DNA from 4 places in the Peribacillus sp. P4_D6 genome. Region 4 is predicted to be linked to each of the others. Evidence: riboswitches for the same ligand, from Rfam matches in the RefSeq annotation. Region 4 holds a riboswitch; each other region holds the start of a gene.
The links. Region 4 has a riboswitch for thiamine pyrophosphate ahead of AC1DVB_RS21685 (ABC transporter substrate-binding protein). Riboswitches for the same ligand answer to the same signal wherever they lie in the genome.
Positions count from the first base shown of each region.

Region 1: linked by a shared signal. The riboswitch ahead of tenA (thiaminase II) and the one ahead of AC1DVB_RS21685 (ABC transporter substrate-binding protein) in region 4 are both predicted to bind thiamine pyrophosphate.
Region 2: linked by a shared signal. The riboswitch ahead of thiC (phosphomethylpyrimidine synthase ThiC) and the one ahead of AC1DVB_RS21685 (ABC transporter substrate-binding protein) in region 4 are both predicted to bind thiamine pyrophosphate.
Region 3: linked by a shared signal. The riboswitch ahead of tenA (thiaminase II) and the one ahead of AC1DVB_RS21685 (ABC transporter substrate-binding protein) in region 4 are both predicted to bind thiamine pyrophosphate.

Region 1 covers NZ_JBFUIQ010000016.1:25,016-32,478, reverse strand. The annotation lists gene thiD (bifunctional hydroxymethylpyrimidine kinase/phosphomethylpyrimidine kinase) at 1-317, opposite strand, end outside; gene thiW (energy coupling factor transporter S component ThiW) at 286-807, opposite strand; gene tenA (thiaminase II) at 823-1,512, opposite strand; TPP riboswitch at 1,610-1,715, opposite strand; SAM riboswitch class I at 1,873-1,977, shown strand; gene AC1DVB_RS07960 (Fur-regulated basic protein FbpA) at 2,153-2,341, shown strand; gene AC1DVB_RS07955 (aspartyl-phosphate phosphatase Spo0E family protein) at 2,594-2,788, shown strand; gene AC1DVB_RS07950 (GNAT family N-acetyltransferase) at 2,857-3,363, opposite strand; gene AC1DVB_RS07945 (DUF459 domain-containing protein) at 3,582-4,283, shown strand; gene AC1DVB_RS07940 (ABC transporter ATP-binding protein) at 4,326-6,149, opposite strand; gene AC1DVB_RS07935 (DinB family protein) at 6,334-6,816, shown strand; gene AC1DVB_RS07930 (M15 family metallopeptidase) at 6,969-7,433, shown strand.
Region 2 covers NZ_JBFUIQ010000034.1:4,850-12,312, forward strand. The annotation lists gene AC1DVB_RS12750 (spore coat protein) at 1-417, opposite strand, end outside; partial or broken gene AC1DVB_RS12755 (DUF3231 family protein) at 837-1,346, shown strand; gene AC1DVB_RS12760 (hypothetical protein) at 1,440-1,610, opposite strand; gene thiC (phosphomethylpyrimidine synthase ThiC) at 1,633-3,414, opposite strand; TPP riboswitch at 3,550-3,664, opposite strand; gene AC1DVB_RS12770 (HAD family hydrolase) at 3,781-4,569, opposite strand; gene AC1DVB_RS12775 (histidine phosphatase family protein) at 4,721-5,266, opposite strand; gene AC1DVB_RS12780 (hypothetical protein) at 5,510-5,962, opposite strand; gene AC1DVB_RS12785 (zinc-dependent alcohol dehydrogenase) at 6,287-7,426, opposite strand.
Region 3 covers NZ_JBFUIQ010000078.1:1,208-8,670, reverse strand. The annotation lists gene tenI (thiazole tautomerase TenI) at 1-467, opposite strand, end outside; gene AC1DVB_RS18810 (energy-coupling factor transporter transmembrane component T family protein) at 508-1,284, opposite strand; gene AC1DVB_RS18805 (ABC transporter ATP-binding protein) at 1,285-2,748, opposite strand; gene AC1DVB_RS18800 (ECF transporter S component) at 2,767-3,345, opposite strand; gene tenA (thiaminase II) at 3,361-4,044, opposite strand; TPP riboswitch at 4,180-4,311, opposite strand; gene AC1DVB_RS18790 (hypothetical protein) at 4,423-4,650, opposite strand; gene AC1DVB_RS18785 (protein kinase domain-containing protein) at 5,050-5,778, shown strand; gene AC1DVB_RS18780 (hypothetical protein) at 5,775-5,942, opposite strand; gene AC1DVB_RS18775 (HU family DNA-binding protein) at 6,292-6,564, opposite strand; gene AC1DVB_RS18770 (cobyric acid synthase) at 6,738-7,463, opposite strand, start outside.
Region 4 covers NZ_JBFUIQ010000114.1:572-8,034, forward strand. The annotation lists gene mbcS (acyl-CoA synthetase MbcS) at 3-1,586, shown strand; gene AC1DVB_RS21670 (amidohydrolase) at 1,740-3,341, shown strand; gene rarD (EamA family transporter RarD) at 3,422-4,351, shown strand; gene AC1DVB_RS21680 (protein-glutamine gamma-glutamyltransferase) at 4,445-5,272, opposite strand; TPP riboswitch at 5,586-5,695, shown strand; gene AC1DVB_RS21685 (ABC transporter substrate-binding protein) at 5,829-6,824, shown strand; gene AC1DVB_RS21690 (thiamine-binding protein) at 6,836-7,120, shown strand; gene AC1DVB_RS21695 (ABC transporter permease) at 7,117-7,463, shown strand, end outside.

The sequences.
Region 1 (7,463 bases), on a different contig from region 4:
ATGACAGGGTCAAGGATAACGATGGCAGGCATGAAGGTTTTAAGGGACGCAGCGACCGTTTCCACGGTTTCTTTTGATCCAAGCATGCCTATTTTTACTGCATCGACAGGAATATCTTCAAAGATAGCTGCAATTTGATCCGATATGATAGCAGTTTCAATGGGCTGTACAGAACGGACTTCCATTGTGTTTTGGGCGGTTACGGCTGTGATGGCAGACATTCCAAATACACCATGTGCAGAAAATGTTTTTAAATCCGCTTGTATTCCAGCACCGCCCCCTGAATCAGAGCCTGCGATCGTTAATGCTGTTTTCATAAAAAAACCCCTTCATATAAGTATTTTTTAGCAATATTTTAAGTAATATGAAAGCTAAAATCGCCCCTGCGAATGAACTGAACATAAAAGCCGGTAAAAAACCAAAAAGAGCAGCTTTTTCTCCCAATAGGAGGGTTGCAAGCGGATAACAGGCCAGGGAACCGAGAAAGCCGGTCCCGATCACTTCCCCTAAACAGGCGAATTTTAAGCTTTGTGTTTTTCGGTAAAGGATGGCGGCCAAAAGTGCACCATACATACTGCCGGGAAAGGCGAAAATTGAACCGGTACCAATCATGTTTCTAATGATGGAAACTAAAAAAGCTTGTGTCACCGCATATGCAGGCCCCAATAGAACCGCCGTCAGGACATTTGCCAGATGTTGAATAGGAAAGATTTTTGCAAATCCTGCAGGGATGAAAATAAATGAACTGGTAAGCGTCGTTAAAGCCGTGATCATGGCAGTCAATGTCAGTTTCTTGATAGGGTTCATCCTCATGTCAACCACCTACAGAGGCCAATCCTGCTCATTTTGAACCATGTCCCAGAATAAATATTCATATCGGGAAGTAACCAAAAAGTGCTTTTCTAATCTAAGAAGTTCCTTTTCAGGCATGCCTTCCGTCAATTCTTCCAACAAAGCGATCAGCCACTTGTGTGCTTCCCCGAATTCAGGAGATGAATAGGACCTTATCCAATCTGCGTAGCGATTGTTTTCCAGTGCTGCTCCATTTTGTTCTTTTAATAGCAAACCGATTTCATAATAATCCCAAGCGCAAGGCAGAAGACAGGCGATCAAGTCTGCCAAAGTCCCATGCTGAGCTGCATTTAGCATGTAACCTGTATAGGCTAGAGTGGTTGGAGTAGGTTCTGTATTTTCCAATTCCTTGGAGCTGATCCCGAATTCGGAAGCATAATGCCGATGAATATCCATTTCCACTTGAAGGGTTTCATTTAAAATGCTCGCAAATTTTGCCATGGTTTCGATGTTATGGGCTTTGATGACACCTAAAGCAAAGAGCTTGGAATAATCCATGAGATAGACATAGTCCTGCTTCAGGTAATAGGCAAATTTCTTTTCAGGAAGTGTGCCGTTTCCAATTGCCTGGACAAAGGGATGTGAATGATTCCTTTTCCAAATCTCTTTTGCCCGTGCATGCAGTCTATCACTGAATGTTTCTAATTTTGTATTCTCCATTGTTCATCCTCCTATAGAATGGCTCCCTTTGCCTTTGTTAAATAAAAAAACCCCGTTCCTGAATACGGAACGGGGTAGATGGATATAGTCTGTAAATGGACGATATCATCCACTTCCCTCCGCCGGTATGAGCCGGTTCAGGTTCAAAGGGTCCGGAACTAATTCCATCTCAGTCTTAAAAAAAGACTCCCCTAGTGGTGTGAATTGTATGTAATTACTGACATCATATCAGAAAGACAAGAAAATGCAACCCGTATTTGAAAGAGGAATCACTTTATGTCCAGGAAAAAAGGGAGAACCAGGTAATTGACTTTTGAAGATTATTAGGATAGAATCATTTCTACATCATTATATATCGAATTCTTATCCAGAGAGGTGGAGGGACTTGGCCCTAAGAAACCTCGGCAGCGGACCCGTTTTGGGAACTGTGCTAAATCCAACAAGCATATGCTTGGAAGATAAGAAGAGCCGTACGGAAACTGTCAGCCTCTTCTTAAATTAGAAGGGGCTTTTATTTTTGGGAAATAACGTTTAGTGACATACTAGAAAAGGTATATATAATTTGGTGAAATCAAATAAGTTGATAAAGTTTAGCTAACTAGAAGCAGGCTCTAGGATGACTAGGAAAGGAGCCATTTACATGGCAGAATTATTTAAGAGGATTGAACAGAGGAAGGCAAAACTCATTGAAGAGCTATTGTCCAATGGAGTATACAAAACCTCTGATGAAAGGCACCTTTATGATGCCCCATTAAAAGTACTTGAAGATGAATATAAGATTGTTATAAATAGACCTAATAACGAGTCACCTTCTGAATGGATGACATAGTAAGTGAAATACAATATTTGGTTTTTTGGATAAGGGATATGATGTAAGCATTCACAGTCTACACTAGTGGATGCTTTTTTTGCGTTTATTAGAAAACGACACAAATTATACATAATTAAATAACAAAATAGGTGTTTTGTCACATTTGACCTATAAAATAACACATTTAATTTCTGAGAAATAGTTGATTTTAACTAGTAGTTTCATTATGATGAAAGTGTAAAAATATTGAATAAATGGGAGGTGACTATAATGCCTTGCCGTAAGGTAACTATAGAAAAAGTAGAAGAGAAGAGACAGGAAATGATAAAGTTGGGAGCGATTTACGGCTTAACAAGTCTGCTGACTGTTCAAGCCAGTCAAGAATTGGATACGCTATTGAATGCGTTAGCAAGTAAAAGAGATTCTGAATATTTTTCCCTTCAAGAAGCATATAGGTATTTTTAAATTAGCAATTCGACCTGTATTAATCTAAAAAAGCTACTGCTCAAGGCAATAGCTCTAAAGAATTATATTTAAATATCGACACGTTTACCTAGAATGATCAAATCCCGCTCAATGCCATCCATCTCGGCAACTTGAGGTAAATGTGCCCATTCTTCAAACCCGAATTTAGAAAAAAGCTTAAGGCTTGGTGTATTATGGGCGAAAATGAAACCCAATAAAGTCTTAACACCTAATTTTGGACTCAATTCAATTGCCTTTCGAATCGAAATTTGTCCAATTCCTTTTCCCCGGAAATAATCATCAATGTAAATGCTGATTTCGGCAGTGGAATTATATGCCGGTCGGCCATAAAAGGATTGAAAGCTCATCCATCCAGCGGTTTTCCCTTCTATAGTAATGATATATAGCGGTCTACTTTCTGAATGATGTTCCTCAAACCATTTAACCCTCGATTGGACGGATACAGGTTCCGTATCTGCCGTGACCATCCTTGAAGCAATTGTCGAATTATATATTTCAACAATTCTGGGTAGATCAGATAGTTCTGCCTCTCTAAACTCTATGTGTTCTTCCATGATTTAAACTCCTAACTATCATTTATTCAATCTCCAGAATGAAGGGTAATCCCGTTTTTGGTTTTAGGGACGTTGAATGAAACCCAATCCATTGAAAGTTTTATATTATCATACACTTTTTATTCTTTATCTGACAATTCTTTTTTATGTTAGTACTGCAGATTTTTTGGGTATGAAAAAGATTAAATACTTCTAGTAAAAAACAAGAGGAGAACCAAATGAAAAAATTGGCAGGTATATTGATTATCGTACTGTTTATATGTTTTGCTGCATATGAATTTCAGGCCTCGGAGTCGGAAGACGTGCAAAGGGTCATGGCTTTTGGAGATTCATTAACCTATGGAAAAGGGGATAAGGACGGGGAAGGATATATAGATGGCCTTGAAGATGAATTGAATAATCCCCAATCGGAGCAAAAAGTGAGTTTTTGGAATTACGGTATTAAAGGCCAGGAAACGGATGGGGTGATGAAACAGCTAGATGATTACCGAATTAAAACGAAACTTGATGAAGCCGATACTTTCATTGTTTTTATTGGAACGAATGACTTGATCAATAGTAATGGCGGGAACTTGGAGAAAATAAGTGACCGAAAAATCAATGAGGGTAAACGGGAATATATCAACCATCTGAAAAAGATTACATCAACACTGATAGAGGCAAACGATAAAGCGGATATTCTGGTAATAGGACTATATAACCCAATTAAAGACAATCAAAAACTTGAAAAGCACATTCGCGATTATAACGAGTCAATAAAGGGATTAGCCGATAAAGGTGAAAGGATGTTATTCATTCCTACAAATGATCTTTTTGAAGATGAAAAGAAAACAAAGTATTTCAGTGATAAGTTACATCCGAATGAAAAAGGGTATCAGCTCATTGCGAATCGGGTTTTGGAAAGTTATGATTTCAAATGAAACCAAACATGCACAGAAAGGCTTTCTGTGCATGTTTGCCTGCTAAGTTGCTAGGTATTTGATATCGCTTAGTTGAGGGAACTGTAAGTCATGGAGCTGCTTGTATCGGCCGTTGTTTTGCATTAACTGGTCATGTGTTCCTTTTTCAAGAACCTGCCCTTTTTCCAGAACAATGATTTGATCGGCGTCATGAATGGTCGATAAACGATGTGCAATGACTATTGAAGTCCGTTTCTTCATTAAACGTGACAAGGCTTGCTGGATCAAATGTTCAGATTCTGTATCCAAGGCCGCCGTTGCTTCATCGAGAATGATGATTTGCGGATTTTTCAAAACTGCCCTGGCAATGGCAATGCGCTGTTTTTGTCCGCCTGAAAGCTTGACTCCGCGCTCTCCGATCTGAGAATCATAACCATCAGGAAAAGCACAGATAAAGTCATGCGCATTTGCCGCTTTGGCGGATTCGATGATTTCATAATCTGTAGCATCAAGTTTGCCATACACGATGTTATCACGGATGGAACCATTGAATAGAATGATATCCTGAGAAACAATTCCCATTTGTCCCCGTAATGACTTCAGTGACACATCTTTGATATTATGTCCATCCATTTTAATCGTTCCATTTTGCGGATCATAAAATCGGATCAGTAGGCTCGTGATGGTCGATTTTCCTGCGCCGGAGGAGCCGACCAAAGCGGTTACTTGACCAGCTTTCATGGTCAGGTTTAGATTGCCGAGAACAGGAACAGTCTCATCATAAGCAAAATCAACACTTTTAAACTCAATTTTCTTTTTTATGGCAGGGAGTTCAATGGCATTTCCCTTGTCACTTATTTCAGGTTGGGTTTCCAATATTTCAGTTATCCGCTCAAAGGCGGCGGCTGATTGCTGGACAATACTGATTACCCGGCTAAAATTGCGAACGGGACTCTGCAGCAACCTTAAATAGGCTAGAAAGGCCACGATTAATCCTATTGTGAATTCACCCTCCATCACTTGCCAAGCACCGAACACAATGACTGCTACAAGACCGATATTGTTCAATAAATCAATAATCGGCCCGAACATGGAACGCAGCCGAACGGACTTAAGGTTTGCAGTCATATTTTCCTGATTACGCCTCGCAAACCGCCTTGATTCGAATTCTTCATTTGTAAAAGATTGAATGAGCCGCATTCCTGAAATCGAATCCTGTAACTGGTTGCTGACATCTCCTGCGGAACTTTGCACAGACCTAAATGACATCCTGATGCGTTTCCCGAATACCCTTGTGATATAGAACATGAAAGGGAATGTAATAAGAAGGACAATGGTAAGCTTCCAGTTAATGAAAAGCATATATACCGCTACGGCAATGAAGGTCACCGTGTCAGTCAAAACCTGAAGTATGCTCGAAGAGATGAGCTGCTGCAGTAAATTGACATCATTGGTCAACCGCGACATTAAGTCACCAGTCCGGTTTTTATCAAAGAATTTCATATCCAGTGTTTGAATATGTTCATACATGCTATTACGTATATCCATGATGGCCTTTTGACCGACCTTGGAAACGATATAGCTGTTAAAGTAGTTCAGTATAGCCAATAAGATTGCAACACAAAGAATTCCTGCACCAATCCAGATCAACGAGTCATATCTTTTTTCGGGAATGATTTTATCAATCGTAAACTGTGTCAATTGGGGGATGGAGAACTCAAGCAATGAAATGAAAAGCATGATACATAAAACCAAAGAGCAAAACTTCCATTTCGACGGGACCCGATTGAACATTTGTTTAACCATCAACCATATGCTTCCTTTTGAGGGTATTGCATGTATTGCACTGCGCCCTTTGTGGCTGAATGGAATATGTCCTCCACTCATAACGATCACTCCTATTTTACTGTCCTAGATGATTTTTGCCTTTATGACTATCATAGGGCTTTTCTAAAAATAGACAACTTTTAATCGGTTCGTTTTGTCAAAAAAGAATTATTATTTTACACTTTCCTATAGGACATGGAATAATTAAAGGAGATTAGCAAGGCTGATAAGAGGAGATGCTAAAATGAATGAAAATGAAAAAATCAGGGGAGAACTTTTAAATGCGGTCAACGGACTATCGGATGAACAGCTGAACGCCCAACCTGAAACAGGAAGATGGAGCATCATCCAGGTTTTGGATCATTTATATTTAATGGAGAGGGCCATAACAAAGAGCATTTCCGATAAATTGAAAAGCGATGAAAGCATTCCTGCTGTGGATAAACCGATAGAACTTACGTTAAATCGTAAAATGAAGGTCCAGGCCCCGCCATTTGTCACTCCGTCGGAATCATACCAAACTTTGAGTGAAGTTAAGGAGAAGTTGTCCAAATCCCGAAAAGCTTTTGTACATGTCGTTGACCATGCAAAGGAAATTGATCTCGAACAAAAGTCTTTTACGCATCCTTTGTTCAAAGATTTAAGCCTGAAGCAATGGATTCCGTTCGTGGGACTGCATGAAAAACGGCATTTATTGCAAATTGAAGAATTAAAAGCAAAGTTATAATAGAAGAAAAACTCATCCGTCTCTGGTTGAGTTTTTCATTTTCAGATAGATATTTTCGTAAAGGAAGGATTTTTTAAGTGAAAGCCACTTGGATAAGGACATGTTTGGTATTGGGCTTTTTCGGATTGCTGCTGTGGCTATTGTTCAAGTATATGCTTCCGCCTGATCTAGACGAAATCGAACTGACTGACGAGCTGAATCCGATCGTAGCCGAAAAAAAAGACGAGCTCATTCAACTGGCTAAGGACAAAGGCATCCCGGTAATCATTACGGCCGGATTCCGGTCTTTAGCCGAGCAAAATGAACTCTATGAAAAGGGCCGATCAGACCCGGGCAACATCGTAACGAATGCAAGAGGTGGCGAGTCGCTGCATAACTTCGGTTTGGCGATAGATTTTGCCCTCCTTAACAAACAAGGCGAGGCCATTTGGGATATGAGTTATGACGGTAACGATAATGGAAAGTCGGACTGGATGGAAGTCGTAACAATCGCTAAAGGGTTAGGTTTCGATTGGGGAGGGGATTGGGCAGGGTTCAAGGATTATCCGCATTTACAAATGACATTTGGCTTAAGCCTGCGTGAGCTGCAGCAAGGCAAGCAGCCAAAAGGGCAGTGAAAGTGGTTGGCTTCATCATAAGCCGCATAA
Region 2 (7,463 bases), on a different contig from region 4:
GGATGCAGCAGACTTAACAGCTCCAAGCATCAAGCCTGAAATGCATTCATCCGTAATTTCCGATACGGATTGCAAAGGTTTCTTTGGCTGAGTTGGTGTCAATCCATATATAAAATCGTTACCTTGATTCATTTTGTAGCTCTCAGTCCGTTTAGAAGGATCCTGGCCCGATTGGAAGCACTCCAATGAAATATTATATTCATCTTGAATGAACTGATATTGACGATCAAGAATGTCGAGTAATTCCTGATCTTGGACATGCTGACGCAAAAGAGTATACGTGTTTAAAGTACCGATCGCTCCCGACAGCACTTCATGTACATCGAATACTTCGTGACCACCGTGATTCAATTGTGGGGGGATGGCACCCGTTTGCATATTCTGGTGTACTTGACCTTGTTGATATTGGTTTTGCATTGTATTTCCCTCCTCATTTTATCAATCAAGCGAACACGTTTAGTATGTTAAACCCCAACCGGATTATTCAATATAAACTCTTCCAAGAAGACCAATAAACTGCTGCATCATTTTTCTGCATAAAAAAACCGTGGCGCTTTAAACTATAAACACTTTATATACATGGGAAGATTTCTAATGACACATCAATGCTTCTATTGTAGTGATGTCATGGAAGAAAAAAAATCCATATAGTAACATTTCAAATTACTGACACGGATAGAAATGAAATGCTGTGTGATGAATGTTATCAAGAATGGCTGCAAGGAATAAAAGGGTAAGCATTAAAAGCCCTCTAACATTTCCCAAACATCAACGAAGCATGCTTGGATGAATTCAGGGTAACTTAAATGCGTTAATGAATTTCAAGGAGGATGGTTATGGGGATTTTAAGCGGAAATCCGAAAGATGAGCCTATGCATTACGGAGAGGTATTTGGAACATGGGCATTTCTAAACAACTACAAAAGGGTTGATTGCCTGTCATCAAACCATGCTTAATCATACTGGCGACAAGGACCTGCATAAATTACTTGTTGAAGTGATCGATCAAGGAAAACAGGAACATGACCAACTTGAATCATTATTAAAAGAAAATAACGTTAGACTGCCTCCCTCACCACCTGAAAGGCCTAAAGCTAATTTGGAGGATATTCCCGTCGGGGCACGTCTTCAAGATCCTGAAATCTCCGCTTCAGTATCAATCGATATTAATGCAGGATTAGTTGCTTGCAGCCAACTGATGGGTCAATGCATCCGCGAAGATATTGCACAGATGTTTGCGCAATTCCATACCAACAAAGCTGCATTGGGTGCTGACTTCCTTAAATTAATAAGGAAAAAGGATGGCTTGTCCCTCCTCCTCTTCATATCAATAAAACAAGTATGTAAATAGTAATGATCCTTAATGATCCCCTTAATCATGTTTTGTAATCGAATCAACATGATTAAGGGATTCATTCCATAAGGACGATTAAGGAATCATTACCATTGAAGACTTTCGATCAAGTAGCACTTTGTACATTGTTGACTATAATCATTTTTCACAAATTCATGGTTGCAATTCTCCCGAAAAATATTCAGCTCCCTTTTCAGCTGCTCCAATTGAGTTTCCAACTGTTTCATTTCAACTTTTATCTGGATTACCCGATTCATCGAATTCTCCCTCTCGTCGGAATCATTGATAGATTTTTCCATCCGTTTTCCTAAATTCATTCGCTTTTTCTTTAAGCCCTTCATCGATTACCGACTCAAAGCCCAGACCCTTTTCCTTCGCCAAATCACGGATGTCCTGAGAGATTCTCATACTGCAGAATTTCGGTCCGCACATTGAACAGAAATGGGCTGTTTTGGCACCTTCTGCCGGAAGAGTTTCATCGTGATATTCAACCGCCCTTTCAGGATCAAGGGAAAGATTGAACTGATCTCTCCAACGAAATTCGAATCTAGCCTTCGAAAGGGCATCATCCCGTTTTCTTGCCTGCGGATGGCCTTTTGCAAGATCAGCTGCGTGTGCTGCAATTTTATAAGTAATGACCCCTACCCGAACATCCTCTTTATTCGGAAGTCCCAAATGCTCTTTCGGTGTCACATAGCAAAGCATGGCCGTTCCAAACCATCCAATCATGGCAGCACCAATCGCAGAAGTGATATGGTCGTATCCAGGAGCTATGTCCGTCGTCAATGGTCCCAGGGTATAGAATGGTGCTTCTTGACAGACTTCCAGCTGTTTATCCATATTTTCTTTAATCAAATGCATCGGTACGTGACCGGGTCCCTCCACCATGACTTGAACATCGTGCTTCCAAGCAATCTTCGTCAATTCCCCAAGTGTTTCCAATTCCGCAAATTGTGCCTCATCGTTTGCATCTGCAATGGATCCCGGACGGAGACCGTCACCTAATGAGAAAGAAACATCATACGTCTTCATGATTTCACAAATCTCTTCAAAGTGTGTATAGAGAAAGCTTTCTTGGTGGTGGGCCAAGCACCATTGTGCCATGATGGAGCCTCCCCGGGAAACAATACCCGTAACTCGCTTTGCTGTCATTGGGATGTATCGCAAAAGCACACCAGCGTGTATGGTGAAGTAATCGACACCTTGCTCAGCCTGCTCGATTAAAGTATCCCGGAATACTTCCCAATTTAGATCTTCCGCGACCCCATTCACTTTTTCCAATGCTTGATATATCGGAACCGTCCCAACCGGCACAGGTGAATTCCTGATAATCCATTCCCGCGTCGTGTGAATATTCTTTCCTGTGGAAAGATCCATTATGTTGTCTGCACCCCATCGTGTAGCCCAAGTCATTTTCTCCACTTCAGCTTCGATCGATGAACTGACAGCTGAATTTCCAATATTTGCATTTATTTTCACGTGAAAATTACGTCCGATGATCATGGGCTCACTTTCAGGATGGTTAATATTTGCCGGAATGATTGCCCGCCCGCTAGCTACCTCTTCCCTTACAAACTCAGGGGCTACATTTTCCCTGATCGAAATGAACTCCATTTCTGGAGTAATGATCCCTTTGCGGGCATAATGGAGCTGGGTTACGTTTTTCCCTTTCACCGCACGCAATGGTTTTCTTTTCAATCCCGGAAAAACTTCGGCATTGGATTGTGACTCCACTTTTCTATATCCGTTATCTTCCGGCCTTATTTCACGCCCTTCATACTCTTCAACATCTTCCCGTTCCAGAACCCAGCTGCGTCTAATCGGGGCAAGGCCTTTATGAATATCAATCGGATATTCTGAATCCGTATAGAAGCCGCTTGTATCATATACACGTAAAGGCGGATTCTCCTCTTCGCCGAATGCCCCTGTCGTCGGACTTAGCTCAATTTCACGCATAGGTACTTTAATATCGGGTCTAGATCCCTCAACATACACTTTTTTACTCCCGGCAAAACTGGACATAATTGAAACGTTCATGTCATTTACTGAATTACTCTTCATGATTTCATTTCTCCTTTTTAAGTTCATTTAAAAAGGACAAAATCCAATCCATTTCGCACGAAAAAGCCAGGTCTCATATTTAAGACCCGGCTAACGTTAGTATGACTACAGAAATGACCAGTTGAAAGGTCATCGTTAAGTAGATTCTAACTTCCCCACGCTGGTATGAACCAGATCAGGTCCTGAGGGTTAAGAAGCTTAAGCGCTTCTCTCTCAGCCCAACTTTTATTGGACACCCCTAGTCTGAATAATTTAATTGATTACAGGGTAACTATATCTCACCCTTTTCATTCTGTAAATAATTTAAAAGACCTAGTATTTTCTCTGCAATCATCTAAAATTTGTTATTTGGAGGAGGACCGCCAATTAATTCCCCAGGCTCCCAAGGATAGGGAAAAGCTCCTCTAAATGCGTGATTTCGTAGGTTGGAATCACTTCATTCCGTTCCTTATCATGGCGATTTATCCAAACCGACTTTATGCCTACCCGTGATGCTCCAAGGATATCGGTCATTAAATTATCGCCGACCATCAATACTTCATCCTTATCTAGCTCCATGATTTCCAAAGCATGCTCAAAAATGGAGGCATCCGGTTTACCTCGTCCAAATGCGCCTGAAATCACGATTTGGTCGAAATAAGGAACCAGTTCAGGCGTTATTTCAAGTTTGGTATTTTGCAGCTCAGGAGATCCGTTCGTAAGCAATAGCAATTTGTACTTCCCTTTTAATTCATCCAGAACACGGAATGTTTCTTCATAGATAAATGGCTTTTTGCGTCTTTCGGCCGGGAAACGTTCTGCCAGTTCAAGCCCAAATTCCGGGTCATCGATCCCTAATGCCTTCAAGCCCCTCGTCCACGCTTCTTTCCGATAAGCCGGTACAATCCCGGCCATCTTCCGGAATTCATCATGATCATCCTGAAAATTCCCCCATAGTCCCTCAAATGGGTTGATTCCGATCATTTGAGTGAATGCATATGTATCGTAAGAAGAATAAAGATCACGCGCTTCCTTCCGCACCGCTTCTTCAAACTCGTCGACATTCAGACCATATTTCTCCTTGGCAACTTCGCATGTGGCCACAAAAGCCTCTTTTACACTTTTCTGATCCCATAGTAATGTATCATCTAAATCAAAAAAAACTGCCTTCAGCAAAATGTCCACCCCTCTTTCCCCAATATTGAATTCGTAAAAATTACACTATTACAATAATAAACCACAACCAATAAAAAAAGAATAACTATTCGGAAAATGCATGTCTCTTTCTTCGCAAAATGGCTTACCTTTTCCGGTGGGAACCATATATTCATTTCCCTTTTCCGCTTTCAAATACATACAATTTTCCATTACTGGCAATCTTGAACTTTGGACCGGTGAACCCCCGTCGGATCAGCTCTTTCCTCATATATACCATGAGGGCGGCATGACTCACGATCAGAACATTCCTTTCCCCCTTTGCAAAGACTTCATCCAATACTTTATTGATTCTTTGCTCAGCAAACTTAATTTCCGCCCTTGTCTGCTTGTTGATCACCGAGCAGCAGCGAATCCAGATGGCCCAAAGGATGAACGGCAGCTTAATCCTTCCTCTCAGAGGGGGAGAAGGTATTTCCCGCAGCTCCTCCATCTGATGAACCGTGCCTGGAAAGATGTGTTCCGCTGTCTTGACGGCTCTCGACATATCACTGCAATAACATTCCTGCCATTCCTCCACGCCAAATAAAGTCGTTCCATAAATAATATCCGCTGCATCATAGTCCACAAACCATTGCTTCATATCATCCGCCGTCACAGATTTCCCAGTAGGAAATTCATGTGCCACCTTAAAATGCCGTACCAAACCAATTTTCATATATTCTCCTTTTTATCTTTTAAAATATTCGTTTCTATTTCTTATAAAAGCCCTTAACAATATATTAACCTATGTAAAGCAATATAATAAATGCAAGTTGAAACCATTAAAAACCTACTGAGCGCCCCTTGTGTATGGTTAAAAATTCTCACAGATTGTGTCACTGCAAGAATTTGATTATCATAAGGAAAAATATTATGGCCATATGTAAAAAAGAGAAAGCATATCGCCTTCTCCTTTCGTTTAATCTATGAATTGGAGTTCTGTTATCGTACATCTTTTCCTGAATTTATATTTCCCGCTCAAATCACTGAATTGATAATCATTTAGGGATTTCCCCAGTTGTCCCTTTAGTTTATCCGCCGTGATGGATTCCTCAACTGTCTCTTTCCAATTTTCATTTCCCATTATCTCTTCGAACGGAATGGTAGTCAGGACTTCATCATATATCTGGATGCTTTGATCGATGCCGAAGCTGCCATAGATACTGCCATTTTCATCGGCAAAGATATGCTCCGATTCCAATTCTTCCACCAATACTTCCAGATATCCCTTTGCCTTAACAGGCTTGATGGCAATCTCCGCTTCTGCCTTTACAGGTCCCAATCTTTTATCGATGATCTCTATCGTCAATTTAACGTGAACGGGCGGATAACCAAACCCTTCACAAAGTTCTGCTGCCGAGTTATATACCATCTGAACATCCTCCTTTTGTCACTATCATTATATAATATAAATACTCCATTTCATTACCAAAAACCCTTATTCAAGTTCACTTGGCATATTCTCCTTCATCATTTGAAGGGTCAGTCGTCACATTTCCGGATTCCCCTGAAACAAATCCACCCATTATAGTAAAAAAATCAGTGTAAACCTGATTTCTTCGGTTCAAAGGCATAACTATCATTCATATTTCAAACCTCTTTTATACTTTTTTCCATAATACACCATTAACTATTTATGAACATAACCAAAAAGTCCAATGCAACTCCATGCATTGGACTTTTTATGAGCTTCAGATTACGGCTTTAACACCACTTTAATGCATTCATCTTCATGATCGTTAAAGATTTGATAAGCTTCACTCGCTTTTTCGAGAGGGACTTTATGGGATATGATTTCCGTGGGGTCGAACTTTCCAGCCGTGATTTCATCAAAAATCTTTGGCATGTAGTGTATGACTGGTGCTTGTCCCATTTTCAGGTTAATGTTCCGCTCAAATATATTGCCTAATGGGAACATATTATATTTCGAACCGTATACGCCAGTCAGTTGAATCGTGCCGAATTTACGTACGGCGTTAAGGGCAATCTCGATCGCACTTAACGTTCCACCCTGAAGTTTCAGCTTTTGCTCAACCGTCTCAAGCGGCGATTTCTTGCCATCCATTCCCACACAATCTATGACCACATCGGCACCGCCAGAAGTGATTTCCTTAATGTAGCTGCCCATATCGTTATATTCATCGAAGTTATACGCCTCTACCTTATTCATCTGTTTAGCCTTATTGAGTCTATAAGGTAGATTGTCGATGGCAATGACCCTTTTTGCTCCTTTCATCCAAGCGAACTTCTGAGCCATCAAGCCAATCGGCCCACAGCCCAATATCGCTACCGTATCATCTTTATTGACGCCAGCGTTCTCTACACTCCAATATGCGGTTGGCAGAACATCGGACATGAACAAAAGCGACTCATCTTCTAGTTCGCATGACTCTGGGATGACAAACGGCATGAAGTTTCCATATGGTACCCTTAAATATTCTGCCTGCCCTCCTGGATAGTTCCCATATCGTTCCGTAAAACCAAAGTACCCGCCTGTATCCACCGCTTCATTAGGGTTGGAATTATCACATTGACTCTCCATATCATGTTCACAATAATAACAGTGCCCGCAAGAAATGTTGAAAGGCAGGACAACCCTGTCTCCTTTTTTCACCTTTGTCACTTCCGGACCCACTTCTTCGACGATGCCCATCGGTTCATGGCCAATGACATAATCTTTATGCGTCGGCAAAGCACCCTGATATATATGGAGGTCGGACCCGCATATAGCTGTTGAAGTAACCCGGACGATGATATCATCCTTTTCCTTAAGTTTCGGATCTTCAACTTGTTTTACCTGTATATCTTTTGCTCCTTGAAAAGTTACAGCCTTCATAATCAACCTCCTAAAATTTTCTTGATTTATTTTATAT
Region 3 (7,463 bases), on a different contig from region 4:
GCAATTATCGGAAGATCGACATTTCTTGTGATTGCATGAAGCTCCTCAACTCCCCTAGGAGGAAGGCCAATTTTTGAAGCCGTTTCAAAAACATGTCCATAAATCGCGTAATCGGCCCCTTTGCTGAATGCGGCTTTCGCTTCATCCATGGAATGGATCGAACAGCCAACATTCATCCCTGGAAAAGCTCCTTTTACGACTTCTGCATCTAAACTATGAAAAGCCAATTGCACACCAAATGCTTTGTGTACCCAGGCTACATCCACCCGGTCATTAATGATGATCTTAGAAAGCGGAATCTTATTATCATGTAATAGCCTCACTGCTCGATAGAGTTCCGAAGCACTCCTATGCTTTTCCCTTAGATAAAAGAAATCAACATGTTCCTGAATGTTTGAAGCGATTTCCACAAACTTTTCAATTGGCTGTTTCCCAGTGGAAATTATATGCAATTCATGTGCATTCATACTAGAACCCCCAACTAGTAAAGTTACAATCTCATAAAAATCAAATAGATACTAACGGGAATTGAATCGATAGGTAAAAGCCGGCCAACAGCAGGATGATAAAATACAGAATGAAACCATGGTCCATTTTTGAAAAACCAAATTCATAATAGTATGTTCGATCCCGAGTGTCTGTAAATCGCTTTGCCTCCATCGCAACCGCGATTCGGTGAGCACGTCTGATGCTTCCGGATAACAACGGGATGGAATAGGCTTTCATTTTAAAATATACCGACCTTATCCCTTTTCCTCTTTCGAAACCGCGTACCTTCATCGCGTTTCGTATCGTTTGGAACTCCTCCATCATGATGGGAATCAGCCTTAATGCCGCCATGAAACTATAGGCATATTTCGGTTTAAGCTTAACTTGCTGCATTAACGAATAAAACAAGTTCACTGGTCTCGTCGTTAAGGAAAAAGTTAAACCAAGGGCCGCAAAGAACAAAGCTCGAAAGCCTACCAGTAATCCCCTCATGAAACTTTCTTCCGTAATCGATATGAGGCCCCACTCAAACCAAAGCGTCTCACCTTGCCCGAATAATATCATTGCAGAAGAGGTGGATATAAAAATGAAACAAAAGGGAATCGACAAAAGCAGGATGCGTTTTATCGAATGCCCGGTAAAAAACAAAAATAATATCAATACGCCAATGGTGATGTTCATCATATAATTCAGGTCATGAATGAATAACGCCACGATGCATAATACAATCAGTACACCAAGTTTAAGGCTTGGATTAATTCCATGGAGCCATGTTTCTGCGTTTGAAACATTCATCTACATGACACTCCTTTTAACTTTGGTCTCGACAAATCCGGCTTGCGCGATGTTTTTATCACTTATTACGTTTCCGCCCTTAACCGTCCAGATTCTGGTTGCAAAGTTTTTTGAAATATGTTCGTCATGAGTTACCATGATCACGGTTATTCCGCGCCTTCGATATTCCTCGAACCATTCCAATAATGCAAAGGTATTTTTCGAATCTTGGCCAAATGTCGGCTCATCCAGGAGAATGATTTTTTTGTCGATTACGATTGATGCTGCTACGCTTAAGCGACGCTTTTGACCCATTGATAATTGAAACGGATGTTTATCCCGATGTGCCTCAAGGCGGAACACTTTAAGCAATGAGCGGACTCTCTCATCTATTTCTTGTTGCGGCCTTTTATCAATACGCAATGAATAAGCAATCTCTTCATATACAGTATTTGCAACGAACTGAAACTCAGGATTTTGAAAGACAAACGTCATATGATCCGTTGGATTTTTCACCATTTTAATGGGGTTCCCCAATAATTCATACATACCTTTCGTTTTTATGAACTGCATCAATGCATGCAAAAGTGTACTCTTGCCCGCGCCATTTTCTCCCCTGATCACAATCCATTCTCCTGAATGGACCTTCAGCTCTTCAACCTTGATTTTTTCCTCTTTATTCCGAAAACCGCTAAATCCTTGCACATCCATAAGAGGTAAACAATCTGTAAATTGGTGTTCCCTAGTGGGTGCATACTTCTGTATATATTCATCCCAAACACCTGGGAACCAAATTCCATGTTCTCTCATTTCATTTTTATATAGGGAAAGAATGGTGTCTCTTGGACCATCAGCTATGATTTGACCGTCACCGTTTAAAAGCACGATTCGTTCGATGAATTCTAAAACATGGTCAATTTTATGTTCGACGATAATAACCGTTTTGTCTTTTCCGACTTCCTTCAACAAGTCCCAGATTTCTTTCGTTCCTTCCGGATCAAGCATGGCTGTCGGTTCATCTAAAAATAGCACTTCTGGTTCAAGGGCCAATACTGAAGCGATTGCCAGACGCTGTTTCATCCCGCCTGATAATGTTTCTATACTTGCATGCCCTAGGTTCAATCCTACATTACGGATTTGATTTTCAATTTTCTCTTTCATTTCTTCTTTAGGGACGGAAAGATTCTCAAGGACAAAGGCAATTTCCTCATCGGCAAATGGCATGCAAAACTGGCTATCAGGGTCTTGAAAAACATACCCCCATGAAGAAGGGCATTTCAATTTCTCCGCTTTCATCGGGACTTCGATGGAATTCGGAATCAATCCGCTTAACACTTGCAACAGAGTGGACTTACCACATCCTGATGGTCCCAACAATAGCACTTTTTCTCCTTGATCAAACGATAGTGATAGGTCCTTGAATATCAAAGATTCATCACCGGGAAATTTCATTCTTAACTTTTCAACAGAAACGATTGGTTCCATGGCCCTCAACCTCTTCTTTTAATCAAGTTCTGCATAATCTTTATTGGAAACCGGACGCACAAGATTAGTTACCCCTGTTGCTTCCAGGACTTTAACTAGATAATAAGCGGTCACACCTGCAAAGAATATGGAACCCACAAACCTCGCTATCATGAATAACGATAGATTCCAAGTAGAAAGAGCACCTATTTCCCCGTATGCAAAATCCATGATAACTGATGCCAGGCAGGAAGCCATCGCAGCTAAAACGGCCACCGGCATATTGAATTTTTTATATTTGAACCCCATGAACACCATTTCCGCGAACAAACCTTGGACCACCCCATATAACAGTACAGTCAGCCCCCATGGGGAACCTAGAAAGAATTCCCCGGAAGCTGCGGCTATCTCCGCCAAAAGTGCCACACCCGGTTTCCGTAAAATGAAAAAGGCGACAGGTCCAGCTATAAACCACATTCCATAAATAAGTTGATCCAGATGTAATCCTAATGGTTTAACGGAATAATAAATCGAACCCCAAAGTATATAAACGATTCCAAATGCTACCGCAATCACGATCGTGACTAATATATCCGTTAATTTCAATCCTTTTTTCATTGTTTCATTCTCCTTTTATACTTCTAATGTTTCCTTATGAACGGGCCATGTCTCTAAACGATAAGCCATTTCCCAAAATGAGTATTCATATTGGCTGCTGAGAATAAAATGCTCTTTCATTCTCACCTTATCTTCTTCAGTTACTTTTTCAGCAATCTCATCCAGTCTCGCAATTTGTTCTTCCACCAAAGTGCGGAACCACTCTCCTCCGTATGCCGCTATCCATTCTTGATAAATTGGCTCTTCGGGCATGCACCCTTGCAGCTTTTCACCTATCTCATAATACAGCCAGTAACACGGCAAGATAGCTGCAATAACATCTCCTAAATGTCCCGAATAAGCCGCACGATACATATGGGAAGTATAAGCATAGGCAGTCGGGGCAGGCTTGAAATCTTCCCGTTCTTCTTTTGTGATGCCTAATCTCTCGGAAAAATTCTCATGAAGCTTCAACTCCGCTTCATATGTTCCTTGTGCATGGCCGGCAAGCCTGCTTGTTGTATGTAAATCCGTAGCTTTGACTGCCCCTAAGGCTTGAACTCTAGCAAAATGAGATAAATAATAGGCATCTTGCATGACATAAAAACGGAAACACTCCAATGGCAATGTGCCATCTCCTATTCCTGCTACAAACGGATGATTAAAACTAGCTTCCCAAATGTGATCAACTTCCTTACGGATTTCCTCTGAAAACTTCATGTCCATTACCTCCAAATTGTATTTTTTCATTGAACGTTACAGAAAAAAACACTTATCACCCCTTTTTTTGCAAACAAAAAACCACTTTCTTAAACGTAAAGAAAGTGGTTGTACTTGAAATAATACAGAAATGTATAGTTCCAGACCCCACTTCCCTACGCTGGTATAAACCAGATCAGGTTCTAAGGGTCTTAAAGTCATACTTCAATCTCAGCTTTTGTGGGTAAAAAATCAACTTTTACCTATAAAGCACCCCTAGTGGTACAAATTGTATATTAAATTCATTTGCCTTTATATTAACACGATAAATCCAATTGTCAAACGTATTAGAAAAGTTTTCTTGATTTAGGGTTACTAAACTTTCAATCTACCATACCCTCATTTCCCGTAGCCTTCAAAGAATTTGATCAAAGGGAGCTCAGTTAGTAGTTTACCCGTGAGTTTAGCCGGTTTACTCGTGAATTCTACGGTTTTACTCGTGAGTTTTGCCGGTTTACTCGTGAATTCTGCTGCTTTACTCGTGAATTTAGCTACTTTACTCGTGAGTTTTGCAATTTTACTCGTGAATTTAATGAATTCACAGTAATCCCCTTTTGAACTTTCCATCAAACCAGCTCACTATTGTGACGCCGGTTAGGGATTTCCCAAAGCAACTTCTCAACTCGCGCCCATCCACCTCATCACCTCCTACTCTTTTATTATGAATTCATTATAGTAAACTTAATATTTTTAAAAACCATATAATTTCATAATGTGAAATTATAGGAAAAAATTATTTTTAATTGTGAACTATCAAAAGATCGCCCCGAAGAAATGACTTTCATTACCGCATTATCAAAAATCAGTGTTAAACTAACCATGATCATTCATATTTCCAGCATAGTTAATAATGGTCTTTTTTTTGGTTCTTGACTCGAATATTTGAAAGTGGTGAGGGAAGTTTCAATTTTTCGTTCCTTTAGAAAGTTCTACCAGTTAATTGTGGATATTCCTTTAAAAAAGAGTGTGGTTTTGAATTACCGCTACGAGGTAAAAGCTGTAATCGGAACAGGAAGCTACGGTATTGTTTATCGTTGCAATGATTTGAAAATGAATGAAAATATAGTGATCAAACAGCTCCGGAAAAGTAAACGCCGCAGCAAAAAAGAGCTGAAACAGTTTGAAAATGAAATTTCCATATTACGAATGTTAAACCACAGAAATATCCCCAAATTTCACGAGAAATTTTCGCAAGATGGAAATGTTTATTTTGTGATGGATTTCATAGAAGGGAATAATTTAGAAGACCATATTTTCTCGAATCAATTAACGTTCAATGAGAAAGAGTCTCTATATTTTCTGGATAAGCTGGTCGATTTAGTATGTTATCTACATGAGCATGACATTTTCCATCAAGATTTACGTATACCGAATATTCTACTTAAGAACCATCAGCCCATTTTGATAGACTTTGGTTTGTCCAAGATGATCAATTCGGACAACCTCGCTAAAGAATCCATTTTGCAGCTGAAAAGGCAGGATTTTTACGACTTGGGGGAAATACTTCTATATGTACTTTATACGACGTACGCTTCCAAAAGTAAAAAAGCACTTCCTTGGACAGAAGAGCTTTCGTTAGAAAAAGAAACCGTGCATATACTGAAAAGGTTATTAAGCATCCAAGAACCTTACTCAGATATTAAAGAAATCTCAATGGACCTGAAGGCTGTATTGAAGTCAAAGAAATTGAATTAGCTGCTGCTGCCGCGCCCTTTTCTTTTGTAGCGGTCACTTCCACTCATGGGATACCTTTTGTAGCCTCGGCTGCTGCTGCTGCTGCCTCGGCGATAATGCCCATGTCTTCGCTCACTGCTGCCTTGGGAAAGTTGTTTGATTTTTTTCATTATTTTCTTCAGCATTTCTTTCACCTCTTTTATTTTGGTTTTAAAGCCTGTTATTCATTTAGCCTAACATAGTCACAGTATAAACCTTATTAATAAGTACTATAATTTTTTTTCATTTGTGTTACAGTCCATTACCGCTTCATGGATTCGGCTTTTTTCATTGTTGGTCATGGGAACGCCCTAATCCCTTCAATTTATGAAACTCCAAATGGCTCTTACAATATACGAATAGATGACAAAGTCGACTTTTTATCTTTTCCATTTCTGAGTCACATTCGGTATATATTATCTGTTTTTCGAATCAGTCAGTAAACAAAAAACCTGGCGCATATTTCATCGCCAGGTTTTTTTCTTCGTTCACCTTTTATTTTACAGCTTCTTTTAATTCCTTACCTGCTTTAAAAGCAGGTACTTTACTAGCTGCAATTTGTATTTCTTCGCCAGTTTGCGGGTTTCTTCCTGTACGGGCAGCACGGTCACGCACTTCAAATGTACCAAAACCAACTAATTGGATTTTTTCATCTTTAGCAAGTGTAGCCGTGATTGTTTCAAACAATGCATCCACTACTTTTTTTGCTTCGTCTTTTGTCAGTTCAGCTTGTGCTGCAACACTGCTCACTAATTCTGTTTTATTCATATGAACACCTCATCCTTTTATTTTGTATAAAATATGTAGAGAAGACAACATAACATATCTTGTATGCCTCTGTCACTTATTATGGCTAAATAAAAGGAATTGCAGCTCAAAATTGATCTTTCTTGCAGATTAAAGGGCCTTGATCAACATACTAAGCACGGTCTGACTCTTGTTCAACTTTCTGCAGTTTCGAGCTGCAGCCATTGATAGATGGTATCCATATCAATGTTTTCTTCCAGATGGGAAGCCAAGAGGTTATACGCTTCCTCCCTGCGCTCCGAGTCGCTTTGAACGTTTTCCTTCACTTCATCCAACCCCTTGTTCCGTCGAATTTGGTTAACCAGTAATCTAGTGAACAAGCGATTATGGAATATTCCATGGAGATATGTTCCCATAACTTGGTTGTCATTGGAAATGGCTCCATCCTCTCTTCCATCCTTCAATAATAGAAAGGGCCTTACTTGTGACTTCAATGTCGTTCTGCCTAAATGTATTTCGAAACCGTTAAGATTCATTTGACTTTCCATTATCCCAGCAGAAAGGACACCTTCCATTTGTACCGTCTTCTTTTCTGCTTGAAAGACGGTTTCCACCGGAAGAAGCGAAAGCCCTTCTGCGTTCTCACCATCACCCTCGATAGCATCAGGATCGAAAAGTTTAGTCCCTAGCATTTGAAAACCGCCGCATATGCCGAAGATCATCGTTCCTTGTTTCCGCCGTTCATCGATGGCCCGATCAAATCCCATACGTTTCAACCACTCTAAATCTTCCATCGTGTTTTTTGTACCCGGCAAAATTAGCAGATCGGGATTACCTAACTCATGGACACTGCTAACAAGTCGGACACCTACTCCGGGTTCATCGAAAAAAGGATCCACATCTGTAAAATTGGAGATCCG
Region 4 (7,463 bases):
ATATGAAGCGTGAAGACTTATTGGCTCCGGAACATTACAACTTAGTGAGTGAAATGGAACGTTATGCAAAAGATCCAGGTAAAGTTGCCGTACTTTGGGAGAACGAAACCGGAGATAAAAAACAACTTACATATGAGAATTTATTAAAAAGTGCAAATAAAATTGGAAATGCCTTCAAGAAAAAAGGACTGGGTAAAGGTGATACGGTCCTCATCATAATCCCCCGTTTGGTGGAAGCTTATCAAGTGTATTTAGCAGCATTGAAAATTGGCATGATTGTCATCCCTTGTTCTGAAATGCTTCGTGCGAAGGACTTGCAGTACCGAGTCAACCATGGTGATGTCAAAGGAATCATCAGTTATCATGAATATACTGACGAATTGAATGAAATAGAAGGAGCGGAAAGCCTCCTGAAGTTTTCAGTCGGAAAACGAATCGAAAATTGGCTGGATTTGAATGAGCTCGCCGATGAGGAATCCGATCAGCTGACCATGGCTGACACGAAGAGTGAGGATATGGCATTCTTATCGTATACTTCCGGAACGACAGGAAATCCAAAAGGGGTCGTCCATACACATGGATGGGCTTATGCCCATTTGAAAACGTCCGCTGCAAACTGGCTAGGAATCAGCGAAACGGATGTCGTTTGGGCAACTGCAGGCCCAGGGTGGCAAAAGTGGATCTGGAGTCCTTTCCTGGCGGTTCTAGGGACAGGAGCGACAGGCCTTGCCTATCATGGGAAGTTCGAGGCGAAAAAATATCTTCAGCTGCTTCAGGACTACAAAGTGAATGCATTATGCTGTACACCAACCGAGTATCGATTGATTGCAAAGGTGGATAACCTTGATGATTATGATTTATCCCATCTTCATAGTGCCGTATCAGCAGGAGAGCCTTTAAATCAAAAAGTGTTCGAGGTCTTTAAGAACCATTTCCAGATTGAAGTGCGTGATGGGTATGGACAGACCGAAAATACCTTGTTGGTTGGTGTAACGAAAGGCATGGAAATTAAATTGGGCTCCATGGGCAAACCGACTCCGGGGAACCATGTGGAAATCATCGATGACTCCGGTAAACCTTGTTCGCCTGGCGTAGTGGGGGATATTGCCGTACATGTCGATACACCTGCTCTTTTTAAAGAATATTTTAAAGATCCCGAGCGGACATCGCAGCAATTCCGCGGGGACTATTATATCACCGGCGATCAAGCGAAAAAGGATGAGGATGGTTATTTCTGGTTTGAGGGTCGTTCTGATGATATCATCATCAGTTCGGGATATACGATCGGACCGTTTGAAGTGGAAGATGCACTCGTTAAGCATCCATATGTTAAAGAGTGTGCCGTAATAGCAAGTCCTGATGAAATAAGGGGAAATGTGGTCAAGGCGTATGTCGTCTTGATGGATGATATCGATCCGAACAGCCAGGACTTGATCAAGACGCTTCAATCGCACGTGAAAGAATTGACTGCTCCATATAAATATCCAAGGAAAATCGAATTTTTAGAAGAGCTGCCCAAAACGACATCAGGTAAAATCAAACGGGTGGATTTACGGAAAAGGGAAGAAGCACTCCTTAACAATTGATTGAAATGCATGGACGTCAGCCTTCAAGGCTGGCGTTTTTTTATTGACAGGGACTTGGGTAAAAGCATAAATATGGGAATTCGTGTTATGAGATGGTACACTTACTGCATATCTGCACAGTAACAATCATTTAATAAGGAGTGTAAAGCCGGAATGGGAACGTTATGGTTCAATGGGTCAATTTATACGATGGTTAAAGAAAATGATCAAGTGGAGGCAGTCTTCACTGATAAGGGGGTAATTGTTGATACCGGCAGCCTGGACCATTTGAAAAATGAACATGCCGGCAATATTTCCAGGGAAATCGACTTAAAAGGACAAACGATGCTGCCGGGATTAGTGGATAGTCACCTTCATTTGGTCGGACATGGTGAAAGACTGCTTCGTCTAGACCTCTCTTTGATGGATAGCAGGGAGTCGATCATGAAATCCTTGAAGGAAAAGTGCTTAAAGACCCCGGCCGGAAAGTGGATCGTTGCCGAAGGGTGGAATGAAAATGAATGGCCGAGGCCTGAATTGATATTACGGGATGAGCTTGACGCGATATCGGCAGATCATCCCATCGTATTGAAAAGGGTCTGCCGTCATGCCTTGGTGGTCAATTCCCGGGCCCTTTTGGAAGCGGATATTAAAGAAGATATAAAAGAACCTTCAGGCGGGGTGATCTGCCGTTATCCTGACGGACGTTTAAATGGATTATTTAAAGAAAGCCAGGCGCAGAACCTTATTTTAGACAGCCTTCCCGGCATTGATCAAGAGTATATCGAAAACGCGCTCACAGAGGCCATAGAAGACGCATATAAGCTAGGTTTGACTGGCGGTCATACCGAGGACCTCCATTACTACAATGGCTTCATGCCGACATATCAGGCGTTTAAATCGGTAATCGAGGACCGGGAAATGGCCTTTCGCGCCAACTTGCTCGTCCATCACGAAGCGTTAGAAGAAATGCTGGCAGCAGGCGGCGGCTATCAGAAAGGTACGCGATATATCAAATTCGACTGCATGAAGATCTTTACCGACGGCTCCTTAGGCGGACGCACAGCCCTGTTGAGCGAACCTTATGTAGATCAAAAGAATACGAATGGAGTCGCGATATTCACTGAAAACGAGCTTCAGGAATGGGTGAAAAAAGCAAGGGCTGCCGGAATGCCGATTGCTGTCCATGCGATTGGCGATCTTGCTTTTGAATACGTATTGAATGCAATTGAAGCCCTCCCCCCGAAAAAGGGACAGAGGGACCGGCTCATCCATGCGCAGATTGTACGGCCGGAGCTTTTGGAGCGGGCGGCAAAGCTGCCGGTAATCTTTGATATTCAACCGGGGTTCGTTCCGTCCGATTTTCCGTGGGTGGAAGAAAAGGTATCAGCCGATCTATTGGAATCCTCCTATGCCTGGAGAACCTATTTGAACATGGGCATCATTTGTGCGGGAGGGTCGGATGCACCCATTGAACCATTAAATCCGATTTTGGGCATTCATGCCGCTGTCACAAGGATGAAAATCAACAGTGAGGACCGTACCGTATATGGTTTGACTGAAAGGCTTTCCGTTTTCGAGGCTTTCGCATTGTATACCAAAGGGAGTGCTGCAGCAATCGGCCAGGAAAAACGCCGCGGTATGATCAATAAAGGGTACGATGCCGATTTTACCGTGTTTAATCTGGATGTCTTTGCTGTTGCACCGGATGATCTCCTGAAAGCTGAGGCGGTCATGACGGTCATCGATGACAAAATCATGTATGATAAAAATTAACAGTTGCAAAAAAAGAAATGGAAATACAAAATTGTTAGATGGAATTAGATAAAGGAATGTAAATGGAAAGAAGGCTTGTTATGAAAGTGGATCAACAAAAAGAAGGGGCGATTTATGCAGCCCTTTCTTACATGATGTGGGGAGTTGTGCCGATTTACTGGAAGTTCCTTCAGGGAGTCGGTGCAATAGAAATTTTAGCTCAGAGGGTATTATGGTCTTTCGTGTTCATGCTGGTTTTATTGATGTTCATGAAAAAATGGCAGGCGTTTCTAGATTATGTCAAAAACATAATGGGCAATCCGAAACTCTTTACGGCATTACTAACGGCCTCACTGCTTGTTACAGCCAATTGGGGAGTGTTCATATGGGCCGTTAACTCAGGACGGATCCTCGACACGAGCCTTGGATATTATATCAATCCGCTCGTCAGTGTACTATTGGGAGTGATAGTCTTAAAAGAAAAATTGAGCGGGGCCCAAATCATTTCATTCCTGCTTGCAGGAATCGGAGTCTTGATCCTTGGCATTCATTTCGGCACGATCCCGTGGATCTCTCTTGTTTTGGCCATGACCTTTGGATTATACGGTCTGGCAAAAAAAATGATCAAGGCCGAATCGGCAATCGGGCTGACGCTCGAAACGATGATGGTAACGCCTCTGGCCCTAGGTTACCTGATTTACTTGATGAACAGGTCGGAAATGCAATTCTTTACAGACGGGAGCACAAGCTTGCTGTTGGTGGGCGGCGGGATTGCCACGGCATTGCCTCTTTTATATTTTGCAAAAGGGGCCGAGAAGATCCCGTTATCGATGCTTGGCATTTTTCAGTATATCGCTCCGACCTTATCTTTATTGATCGGGGTATTCGTCTATCATGAAAGTTTCACCAAAGCACATCTTTTAGCCTTTTTGTTCATATGGTCAGCCTTGGCTGTTTATACACTATCCATAACGAAATGGGGGCAGGCAAGTGCCCGCAGGTTCAAAGGCAAAGGGAATATTGGTGCTTGAATAGAAAAAAATGCTTGGGGAATTTTCTGCCCAAGCATTTTTTTATGTCGATATTCAATAAAACGGATTTATGGCATAGGCGAAATGCCAGGGTCATGAAAGGTATATCTTCGAACCTATTTCAGAAACAATACAATTGGAAAGGCTGGCAGGACTGTTATCGGGCTTGGCACGGGGATTATTTAGTTGGAATTGTCTATAGAAGGAACTATCCAGGGAAATGATATGCGTTGTCAGAAATGCTGATATGGTGGCGAATGGCTTTCTATTGCTATTTAATTCATCGATGATTCCCTGTGCAGTGGTAATCCCGATCCCGTGGCCATAAAAGAGGTTATTCCCTAATAATATGGCATTTTCACCTTGCCATTCAGGGGTTGCCAAGTCGTGATCAGGGTTTTTGAAGTAAACGCAATCACCTGGTAAATAATCCCTTCCTTGATGAATAATGAGAGCCATATTCTGTGGAGGGCGAAAGTCATATAAAAATAGGTCTGAAAAAAGATGGTCGAAATTCCTAGGACCGATCAAATCCAAAATCGCCTTTAAAAAAGTGACGACCATTGCTGTCCCGCATTCGAAGGCATAAAGCCCTCCATTCATGAAAATGTCAACGAGCGCGGCATGAGGGAGAATCCCTGGCTGAAGGGTAAAGGTGCCATCCTTTGAAAGGTGCCAATAACGTTGATTGGATTGAGACTCCTCAAGTGTGGAAAAATCCGGACCGCTTTTATCCAACGCAATAGCTGCCTCTATGACTCGGTTCCTCAGCTGTATCTCGAAATTAAAATCCCCAAAGTTCCGGTATTCAAAAACGTTAGAATCTTCCGCCAAGCATTGAAGGGTTTCAAGCGATTTGGCAGAGGCTGTACCTGGTTGGATTTGACTGACATCTAACCATTTGTGATTAATCTTTATCATGACATATCCACCTTTTGCTTATGAAATTAAGGGTTTAATAAAACCAGTAAACAAAAATGTCTACACGTTATGCTCATTATATGAATGCTTGCAAAGAAATGACTATTTGGAACGTGTCCGCCGCCGTTGCAGCCAAGAATGATTGGAACGGAAAGAGGCAGATTTATTTTGCTTTCAATGATTTTCGTTCCAAAAAGATATTTGCAAGATATCCTGAAGTGCCAGGAATACCTTTCCAATTAGCGAGAAGAAGCAAATTAGTATTCCTTTTTCCCCATGAATTGATATAATGAGAGAGAAAAGTTCATATGTGCGAGAAATGTAGGGGGGCCAGTACTGCTGGCTGAGATTGCATCCATTAGATGCTGACTCTTTGAACCTGATCTGGGTGATGCCAGCGGAGGGAACATATTATGACTGATTTTCTGTTTTGTATGTTAACGTCCGAATTCATCTTCGGGCGTTTTTTGCTTTTTTATCCAGTATTTGAATAGCCCTGGATACCTATTATGGTTCCGGCATATGAATCTTATAAGATGTGTAGGAGGATAATGACTTGAATAAATTCTTACCACTGTTAACTTCGTTCTTCCTTTTAGCTGGATGCGGAGCAGGCGGAACTAATGAAAAAGAAGAAGCATCTAAAAATGAAAAATTAAAGAAGGTATCGGTCGTGCTCGATTGGACACCGAATACAAACCATACAGGATTGTATGTAGCCAAGGAAAAAGGTTATTTTAAAGAACAAGGTCTTGATGTGGAAATTATCATGCCAGGTGAAGCTGGAGCTGATAAGCTTGTCGCTTCAGGGAAATCTGAATTTGGCGTGAGCTATCAAGAGGGCATAACGCAGGCCCGCGTACAGGGTGTGCCGATTGTTTCGGTAGCTGCCGTCATCCAGCATAATACTTCGGGATTCGCTTCCCCTGAGGCTAAGGACATTACGACTCCCAAGGATTTTGAAGGGAAAACGTATGGTGGCTGGGGATCTCCGGTTGAAAAGGCCATTATTGATTCACTCATGAAAAAGGAAAATGCGGATGTAAATAAAGTGGACATAGTCAATACAGGAGACATGGATTTTTTCACTTCGGTTAAAAGGGATATAGATTTTGCCTGGATTTATTATGGTTGGACAGGCATTGAGGCTGAGTTGCGAAATGAAAAGCTTAATATGGTGTACTTAACCGAATACTCTGATAAGCTTGATTACTATACGCCTGTTTTGACTACAAATGAAAAGATGATAAAAGAAGATCCCGAGACTGTTAAAGCATTCATTCATGCAGCTTCGAAAGGGTACCAGTTTGCGATTAAGAATCCTGATGATGCAGCAGATATATTAATTGAGTCTGCACCGGATCTTGATCCAAAACTAGTGAAGAAAAGCCAGGAGTGGCTTGCAGCCAAGTATCAGGATGATGCTCCGCGATGGGGTGAACAAAAGCTTGAAATTTGGAAGAATTACAGTGAGTGGATGACTGAAAATAAGCTTCTTGAAGGTGATTTCGATCCTGAAAAGGCATTTACCAATGAATTTTTACCAAAATAGGAGGAAATACAATGGCCAATACATTAATTAGTATACAAATTATTCCTAAAGGGGAAAATGTCATCCCTATGGTCGATGAAGCAATCAAGATCATTGAAGAATCAGGTGTCAAGTATGAGGTTCACCCGCTTGAAACGACAATGGAGGGGGAGCTTTCCGAGCTTTTTGCCGTGATAGAAAAAATGAATGTAAGAATGATTGAAATAGGATCGCCGAATGTCATTTCCCAAGTGAAAATATTATATCAGCCAAGCGGGATTACGATGGATACGTTAACGGAGAAATATCGGGCATGATCGGAAGGGGAATTTGGAAGAAGGGGGCTCCCTTCTTTCTTTTATTATTGTTGCTGATAGTATGGGAGTCAGTGACAGTCTTATTGAAAGTTGAAGAATGGCTGCTTCCCGCTCCATCGGCCATTTTCATTGAAGGAATTGAGTCGTCCCGCAATCTTTACGGACACCTTATATCCACAACCGAGCTTGCGTTGTCAGGTTTTTTTATTGGAAGCTGCATCGGCTTATTGATCGCGGCAATCCTACACCTATTTCCAGGTGTGAAGGACGCGGTTTATCCTCTGCTCATACTATCACAAAATATACCTATCATTGTTTTGGCGCCGCTTTTGGTGATCTGGTT